4 regions of the Bradyrhizobium sp. INPA03-11B genome follow, and region 3 is predicted to be linked to each of the others. Evidence: predicted binding sites of a transcription regulator. Region 3 holds the regulator's gene; each other region holds the start of a gene.
The links. Region 3 encodes LexA, which represses DNA repair genes until DNA is damaged. Its sites were predicted from a motif close to TGTTCNNNNTGTGTTCNG; they were not measured.

Region 1: a site for LexA is predicted at 1,190-1,207, ahead of ruvC (crossover junction endodeoxyribonuclease RuvC). Genes of this name have one in related genera too.
Region 2: a site for LexA is predicted at 1,076-1,093, ahead of QMZ05_RS20710 (helicase-related protein). Genes of this name have one in related genera too.
Region 4: a site for LexA is predicted at 1,205-1,222, ahead of QMZ05_RS29280 (ATP-dependent Clp protease adaptor ClpS). Genes of this name have one in related genera too.

The regions. Positions count from the first base shown of each region.
Region 1 is NZ_JASGSR010000072.1:30,803-33,001, forward strand. Features, by position in the region: gene QMZ05_RS26450 (methyl-accepting chemotaxis protein) at 1-68, opposite strand, end outside; gene QMZ05_RS26455 (YebC/PmpR family DNA-binding transcriptional regulator) at 271-1,017, shown strand; gene ruvC (crossover junction endodeoxyribonuclease RuvC) at 1,233-1,760, shown strand; gene ruvA (Holliday junction branch migration protein RuvA) at 2,062-2,199, shown strand, end outside.
Region 2 is NZ_JASGSR010000047.1:31,285-33,483, reverse strand. Features, by position in the region: gene QMZ05_RS20715 (DUF3108 domain-containing protein) at 1-762, shown strand, start outside; gene QMZ05_RS20710 (helicase-related protein) at 1,352-2,199, shown strand, end outside.
Region 3 is NZ_JASGSR010000022.1:87,142-89,340, reverse strand. Features, by position in the region: gene glp (gephyrin-like molybdotransferase Glp) at 1-156, shown strand, start outside; gene lexA (transcriptional repressor LexA) at 400-1,104, shown strand; gene QMZ05_RS11940 (hypothetical protein) at 1,360-1,788, shown strand; gene QMZ05_RS11935 (hypothetical protein) at 1,934-2,161, shown strand; gene QMZ05_RS11930 (ComEC/Rec2 family competence protein) at 2,173-2,199, opposite strand, start outside.
Region 4 is NZ_JASGSR010000089.1:26,548-28,746, forward strand. Features, by position in the region: gene QMZ05_RS29275 (mechanosensitive ion channel domain-containing protein) at 1-924, opposite strand, end outside; gene QMZ05_RS29280 (ATP-dependent Clp protease adaptor ClpS) at 1,252-2,199, shown strand, end outside.

The DNA.
Region 1 (2,199 bases), on a different contig from region 3:
GGAACCTGCGACGCGACGGCCGGCACAGCCGTCTCCGGCACTTGCTTTCGAAACAAACCGAATGCCATGGGAGCTCTTGGAAGTTGCGGCGAGACGGGGCGATCCTCGCATCCGGGCATGAAGTCATGGTTAACAAGTGCCTCATATTCCGGGTTGCGGTAGTATTCCCGGGCCGAAGGGCCCCTCCGATCCTTTGATTTTGACCGCCAGGGGCCTATAAGGCCGCGTTTTCCATCCCTGTTCAGACCCTAAGCTCCGAAGAGACGTCGCATGGCCGGCCATTCCCAATTCAAGAACATCATGCACCGCAAGGGCCGGCAGGATGCCCAGAAGTCGAAGCTTTTCGGCAAGTTGGCCCGCGAAATCACCGTCGCGGCCAAGCTCGGCACCCCGGACCCTGCGATGAACCCGCGGCTGCGCGCCGCCGTGGTCGCGGCCCGCGCCGAGAACATGCCCAAGGACAACATCGACCGCGCCATCAAGAAGGCCGCCGGCAATGAGGGCGAGAACTATGACGAGATCCGCTACGAGGGCTATGGCCCCGGCGGCGTCGCCGTCATCGTCGAGGCGCTGACCGACAACCGCAATCGCGCCGCCTCCGACATCCGCTCCTTCTTCACCAAGTCGGGCGGCAATCTCGGCGAAACCGGATCGGTCGCCTTCATGTTCGACCGCACCGGCATCATCGAATACGACGCCAAGGTCGCCTCCGACGACGCGATGCTGGACGCCGCCATCGAGGCCGGCGCCGACGACGTGGTGTCGAGCGAATCCGGTCACGAGGTCTACGCTTCGCAGGATACCTTCCGCGAAGTGGCCAAGGCGCTGGAAGCGAAGTTCGGCGAGCCGCGTAAGGCGGCGCTGACCTGGAAGCCGCAGAACACCGTCGCGGTCGACGACGAAACTGGCGAAAAGCTGTTGAAGCTGATGGACCTGCTCAACGAGCACGACGACGTGCAGAACGTGTTCGCCAATTTCGAGGTCTCCGACGCGCTGCTCGCGAAGATGGGCGGCTGAGTCACTTATTCTGCTGTCATCGCCCGGCTCGACCGAGCGATCCAGTATCCCAGAGACCTGCGTTTGATCCGAGAAGCTGCGGCGTACTGGATCCCCCGCTTTCGCGGGGGATGACGAGTGGGGCTGGGTGACGAGCACGATGCGATGACAAGCGGAGCAGGGGATGAGCCTCCGTTTGTGTTTCGTTCTCCCGGCACAGGCGGTATCACTACCCCATGACAGCCCAGCCGATTCGTTCTCCCGTCCGCATCATCGGTATCGATCCGGGTCTCCGCCGCACCGGCTGGGGCGTGATCGAGACCGAAGGTAACCGCCTGGTCTATATCGGCTGCGGTTCGGTCGAACCTCCGGACGATCTGCCGCTGGCGAGCCGGCTGCTCGCGATCCATGAGGGCCTTGCCGCCGTGCTCGGCGACTTCAGGCCGGCCGAGGCCGCGGTCGAGCAGACTTTCGTCAACAAGGACGGCGTCGCCACGCTGAAGCTCGGCCAGGCTCGCGGCGTCGCCATGCTGGCGCCTGCAATGTTCGGTATCTCGGTCGCCGAATACGCGCCGAACCAGGTCAAGAAGACCGTGGTCGGCGCCGGCCATGCCGAGAAGAACCAGATCCAGGTGATGCTGAAGATCCTGCTGCCGAAGGCCGAGCCGCCATCCGCCGATGCCGCCGACGCGCTCGCGATCGCGATCACCCACGCGCATCACCGCCAAAGTGTGGCGCTGCGGCTCAGGGTGGCGAATCTATGATCGGCGGTTGGAAGCTTGCGCGATGTGAGGTGAGCACGCTCGTCAGGCTCCCTCCCCCCTTGCGGGGGAGGGTTGGGGAGAGGGGTGCCGCTTGCTCGACTGCACGACGCAGTGCGCGAGCACCGCGCTTAGTTATCTCGCGCGCTTGGTTGCCGGGTCCTCGCCACATCCCAGAGGTCAGCGCCCGGGGCTTACCCCTCTCCCTAACCCTCCCCCGCAAGGGGGGAGGGAACCCTTCCGCTGGTACGTCCCTCACTGAAGCATTCGAACGCAGTGCCAGCACCGAGTGCGAGGTGCCACGATGATCGGCAAGCTGAAGGGGCTGATCGATTCCTACGGCGAGGATTACGTGATCCTCGACGTCGGCGGCGTCGGTTACCAGGTGCATTGCGCTGGTCGCACGTTGCAGGCGCTGCCACAGCCGGGCGGCGCCGCCGTG
Region 2 (2,199 bases), on a different contig from region 3:
AGCGCGCAGGGGCGGCTCGACGCCCAGTATGAGGCGACCTTGGCCGGTATCCCGGTCGGCAAGGGCAGCTGGACCATCGAAATCGGCGACGACACCTTCTCGGCCGCAGCCCAGGGCGGCACCGCGGGCCTCTTGAAGGCGTTTTCCGGCGGCACCGGCTCGGGCGCCTCGCAGGGCCGCGTCGTCAACGGCGCGCTGGCGGCCGCCTCCTATACCGCGACCACCACCACTTCGAAGAAGTCAGAGACGATCCGGATGGTGCTCGCCAATGGCGGCATCAAGGAATCCGCGATCGAGCCGGAGCCGCCGGTCGATGCCGACCGCCTGCCGGTGACCGAGGCGCAGAAGAAGAACGTGTTCGATCCGATGACCGGCTCGTTCCTGCGCGCGCCCGGCAATGCCGAATTGATGAGCCCGGACGTCTGCCGCACCGGCGCCGGCGTGTTCGACGGCCGCATGCGCTACGACCTCAAGCTCGATTTCAAGCGGGTCGAGATCGTCAAGGCCGAGCGCGGCTATCACGGCCCGGCGCTGGTCTGCGCGCTCTATTTCGTGCCGATCTCGGGCTACATCCCGGATCGCCCCGTGATCAAATACCTCGCCGCCCAGCGCAACATCGAGATCGCCTTCGTGCCGATCGCAGGCACCCGCCTCCTGGTGCCGTTCCGCATGACGATCCCGACCCCGCTCGGCCAGGCCATGCTGGAAGCCACCTCGTTCGTCACCACAGCCGCGCCGCCGCGCGTCGCGAAGACGCAGTAGCTCACGCCGTCATTCCGGGGCGATGCGTAAGCATCGAACCCGGAATCTCGAGATTCCGGGTTCGCGCTGCGCGCGCCCCGGAATGACGGGTATTGAGCGACTTCGGGCATGCAACAAACGTCATGGAATCCAGTTGACTCTTGCCCGGTTCTGATTCGACTCGGCCACCCCTGGAACTTAAGGAATTCAGTCCGCATATCCTCTGCTTGTGGAGCCCTCTCAAACTTGATCTAGTGTCGCCGCCGTCAGCCTACCCGAGATGTTGCGGTGAACGTTTCGAGCCTGGAATGGAGTCAGCGATTCGGCCGCGATTCGTTCTAGACTCGTTCTGAAGCTTAAGGGCGGCGCGGAAAGCGTCGCATTGTGAGACAGATTTTGTGAAAGGATGCGTGCAGGAGTGAAGCCCGTCTTTCCCGTCACCCTGAGGAGGCCGCGGAGCGGCCGTCTCGAAGGGTCGACGGCCCCGCTGTCTCATCAAGATCGCCGCAAACGGCGCGATCTCGGCCGTTCATCCTTCGAGACGCGCTTCGCGCTCCTCAGGATGACGGGTTGAGCGTTTCGCCAACAGTTCAAGAAACACCTGCAAAATATGGCTTTCTCAACTTCGTTCGGAAATGACCGCGCGCCCGGTGCAGGCGTCACCGCGGTGCTGGGGCCGACCAACACCGGCAAGACGCATCTCGCCATCGAGCGCATGCTGGCGCATTCGTCCGGCTTGATCGGCCTGCCGCTGCGGCTCTTGGCGCGCGAGGTCTACAACAAGATCGCCGACCGCGCGGGTGTCGACAATGTCGCGCTGGTGACCGGTGAGGAGAAGATCAAGCCGAAGGCGCCGCGTTTCTGGGTCTCCACCGTTGAAGCGATGCCGCGCGATCTCGATGTGTCCTTTCTCGCGGTCGACGAGATCCAGATCGCAGCCGATCTCGAGCGCGGGCATGTCTTCACCGACCGCATCCTCAATCGCCGCGGCCGCGATGAGACGCTGCTGCTCGGCGCTGCGACGATGCGCCCCATGATCGAGCGGCTGTTGCCGGGCGCCTCGATCATCACGCGGCCAAGGCTGTCGCAGCTCGAATTCGCCGGCGACCGCAAGATCACGCGGCAGCCGCGACGCACCGCAATCGTCGCGTTCTCCGCGGACGAAGTCTACGCGATCGCCGAGCTGATCCGCCGCCAGCATGGTGGCGCGGCCGTGGTGCTGGGCTCGCTCTCGCCGCGCACGCGCAATGCGCAGGTCGCCATGTTCCAGAACGGCGACGTCGATTACCTCGTCGCCACCGACGCGGTCGGCATGGGGCTCAATCTCGACGTCGATCACGTCGCCTTCGCCTCCGACCGCAAGTATGACGGCTACCAGTTCCGCCGGCTGACGCCGGCCGAATTCGCCCAGATCGCGGGCCGCGCCGGGCGCGCCACGCGCAACGGCACGTTCGGTAC
Region 3 (2,199 bases):
CGCGAAGACGGCACGCTGATCGCAACGCCTGTCATGCAGCAGGACTCGTCGCTGCTCGGGAATCTCGCTGCGGCACGGGCACTTCTCGTGCGTCCGCCGTTTGCGCCGGCGGCTGTCAAAGGCACCGAATGCGAGATCCTGACGCTGCCTGAGTGAGGCTTTCGCGGCCCGCTCATTGTGCGTTGCCGAGCGCGTTCACCTGAAATTAAGTGGTTGCAGAACACATATCGAACATATAGTGTCCGTTCATGATTTGTTTCGAGTGCTGGTGTCTACAAACGGGAGGCCGCCAGGGAGCGCTTGCAACAAGCACAATGCTCCTGAGGTCAGGCCCGGCCTGCAGGCCCCACTGAAGAGTCTCGGAATCGAACGACGCTATCAACCGGGGGAATACTCGAGATGCTCACGCGCAAACAGTACGAACTTCTGCGTTTCATCAATGAACGTCTGAAAGAGGCCGGCGTGCCGCCCTCCTTCGACGAGATGAAGGATGCGCTCGACCTGCGCTCGAAGTCCGGTATCCACCGCCTGATCACTGCGCTGGAGGAGCGCGGCTTCATCCGCCGCCTACCCAACCGCGCCCGCGCCATCGAAGTCATCAAGCTGCCCGAGCTCGCGGCCGGCGGCGGCAACGGCCGCCGCGGCTTCACGCCGAGCGTCATCGAAGGCACCCTCGGCAAGCGCACCAGCACGCCCCCGGTCGCCGAGGACGACGGCAACCGTCCGGTCGCCGTCCCCGTGATGGGCCGGATCGCCGCCGGTACGCCGATCGAGGCGCTGCAGACCCGCAGCCACACCATCAGCGTGCCGCCCGACATGCTCGGCGCCGGCGAGCATTATGCGCTGGAAGTGCGCGGCGACTCGATGGTCGATGCCGGCATCCTCGACGGCGACATGGCGCTGATCCAGCGCAACGACGTCGCCAACACCGGCGACATCGTGGTGGCGCTGATCGACGAGGAGGAAGCCACCCTGAAGCGCTTCCGCCGCCGCGGCGCGTCGATCGCGCTGGAGCCGGCCAACACCGCCTATGAAGTGCGCATCCTGCCGCCGAACCGGGTCCGCATCCAGGGCAAGCTGATCGGCCTCTATCGCAAGTACTGAGTTGCAAATACTTGCAGCGGCGAGGAACGAGCAACACGTCGGATCGTTCCTTGGAAGATAGCGCAGCATGCGGCCAGCCCGATGCGCTCCGATACCTCTCACGCAGCGTCGCGTGTTTGTGATTGAGGCGGTCTCAGGCCAGTCGTAGAATAGCCCAGAAACGAGCAGACACTCGTTCGCTATCGTCCACTCTGGTAGAGGCCCTATGCCTCAAGGAGAGGCACGGGTCGCTACCTCGAAATGAGGAGCCAACCGATGTGTGACTATAGTCTGCACGCCGTGGCATCGCGCCCCGCCATTGTCGGAGAGACGCTGATCACGACGACCTTCCGCGGCACGTCGACCCGCGGCTTTGCTTCGGAGAACGATCCCACTGTCGCGGTCTGCATGCTGCCAGGCACCGAGCTCGCTTTCGCCGAGAACGTTCGCTACGACAGCCGCTGGATCTGGACCAAGACGATGAACTTCCGCGTCGGCGTGTTCAACGAAGTCGAGCCCGACGTGCCCGACCGCCATCACGACGCGGTCGAATTCCCCGACGGAAGCCATGTGCTGGTGACCCAGCTCGTCGAGGGGCAGCGCGTCAGCGTGCTGCAACTGCCGGCGCTGCATCCGCCGGTCGAGCAGAAGCCGAAGGTTGTGGAGCGGCGGCCCTCTGCATTCGCGTCGCTGTTTTTGGGTTGAGCGCATCGTCGCCGCGGAATGAACCGTTCGGCGGCGGATGACCTAAGCGATTTCGAGCGACCCCGGACGTCGGGTTCCGGGGCGCATCTGGAGATTTGCGTCGGCGGACGGCTTGGCGCATCATCGTGCACGGAGGACGTGCGCGGTGGTCGATAAGGTCACATGGCAAAAAGCTGGACGCGTCACAGAACCGGGCCGCTACATGTTCCGGTTCGGCTGGCTGACGGTCACGGCCGACGACCTGAAGGTCTGGGAACGGTTTCCCGAGGCGGTCTTCACTCTCGTCAAGAAGCCCGACGGCGGCCCCGACTCCGACGAATACCATCTCGGCCTGTTTGAGCTGCCCTCCGGCACCTCGCTCGATCCCGGCTAATCCTCGCCTTACTAATCCTCGCCTTGCAGATCGACCTC
Region 4 (2,199 bases), on a different contig from region 3:
CCAGATCTCGATATAGGCCGCAGTCTCGGCACGAACGCGGAACAGGCCGAACGGCCCTGCCAGCGCGCGTACCGCGCAGATCAAGACGCGCGAGAACACATAGGCATTGACGACAGCGAGGATCACCAGCCGCGTGGTCGACTGGTCGCCGATCTCGGTGCCGAGCAGCGCGGTGGCGATGCCGCCGAACACGACCACCGGCAGCAACTCGAGCAGCAGGCGGCCGAGCACGAAGGGCAGCCGGACCAGCGACTGCCAGGCGCGCGCCAGGCTGAGCCGGCGCCGATGCGACTCCGGCGTCGGAGTGACGTCGGTAACCGACGACGGCGGATCGGCGCTCGCGAGCACCGGCACGGGAACGCGCGCGGTCTGCGGCAGCCGCGCTTCGAGGAACGCGACCGGCCGCTTGATCAGGCGGAACACCACCCATTCGGCAGCGAGCGCGCAGCCGAACACCAGCGCCAGCTTCCAGGCGATATCGATCAGGAGGCCATAGGCATCTGGATCGTTGGCGGTACGCACGAACCAGTAATAGAACGCCGGGAAATGCGTCAGCGTGCGCGCGACGTCGGCGACCTCGCGCGACATCTCGCCGACCTGCTCCGACACCATCAGCAGGAGCTGCGCACCGAGACTGTCGGCCGTAAGCGGGATCGGCGAATGCTGCTCGGGCGCCGGCTCCGCAGCTGCCGGCTGGGCAGCAGCCTGCGGCGAAGCCTTGGCGATGGCGCGCAGCGTGTTGATGATCTCGCCGCGCTTCTTGTCGTCCTGCAACGTCTCGAGCGCGCGCTTCGCCTGTTCCGGCGTCAGCGTGTCGCTGGGACTGGGTTGCGGCGGCGCCGGCTTGGCGACCGGCTGCGCAAGCGCGGGAGAGACGAACAGGGTGAGGACGAGAAGGATCGCAAATCGAAATGTGTGCGACACGAGGGCCTCTTATTAAAAGTCATTGCGCGACGGCTCATCCCTGCAAGGAATCAGCTCTCGCGCTCGCGCCATGTCGGATCGCCCCTTTTCGCCCCGATGATGTGTCGGAAGTTTGCCGCTGTGGCGGCCATGTTTTGGCATTTGCCGCAACACGATCGTCACAAGTGTTGAGCGGCGTTTACGCATCCAGCGTGTTTCCGGCTGCGCCGGCCGATCGACGCACCACACGCCAGGGCTGAGGCCGCAGAATCTTTCGCTTGACGCAGGCCAGTGGCCATGCTGTTCTTCTTTTGTTCTATTTGTTTCTGATTGCGTTTCGAGGTGATCATGCACGACGTCTTTGCAGAGAACGGCCCGATCAAGCTCTTCATTCACGACGACAGCGAAACACCGATAGAATTCATCCGCAACCTGCTGCGCACGGTATTCGGCAAATCCCGGAAAGAGGCAGTTGCCGCTACTGCGCGGATCGAGGCCCAGAACGGAATCGCCTGCGGTCCCTATCCAGCGCCAGTGGCTCAGGCCCTGTTGGAGTCCGCCCAGCAACTGATCCGCAGCAATGGCCATCCGTTAACGATCACAACCGAGGCTGCCGACGCGGCGCGGCCATGCAACCTCTGTGGCTCAATGGAACCCGTGACGGACGTCTTTCTTTTCCGCAAGACGGTCTGCCTGTGCAGCAACTGCCTGCTCGCCGCCAGGGCCAGCTCGGAAAAACTGCCGGGCGAAGAGTTCAGATATGCCTTCATAGCACTCGATTGGCACTTTGCCGGCGTGCCGCGCAACCAGATCCTGACTCGGTCGCGGCAGTTTCCCGGTCACATGCGTGCCGACGTTCAGATCGCGATCGACAGGCTGTTCGAGGCGCCGATCCATTTCTTTGGCCTTCATGAGGAACACCGCTACGAGACGCTCGCTTTCGCCGCGCTGATGGAAAACAGCCGCAACGCGCCGGCGATCGCGCCGCCGCAATATCACGACGTCGACGTCGGGGAATCCGAACCGGTGAAATGCCTCACCAATGGCTTGTGGCTGTGCCAGACCGAAGAGCTGCGCTATGCAGTGCTGCTCAGCTACCATCGCGATTATCAGAGCGAGCCGAGCTTGCGGATCGAGCTCGCGGTGCCCGCAGGCGCCGCCGGAAACGCCCTGGTACAGCGGACCTTTGCCGAACTGGAAACTGCGGTGCATGCGGCGCGATCCTATCGGGGCAAGATCCTGTCGCTGGAAAATGCCCCGGACTATCGCGGCCGCGCGCGCGGCGTGACCGTGCAT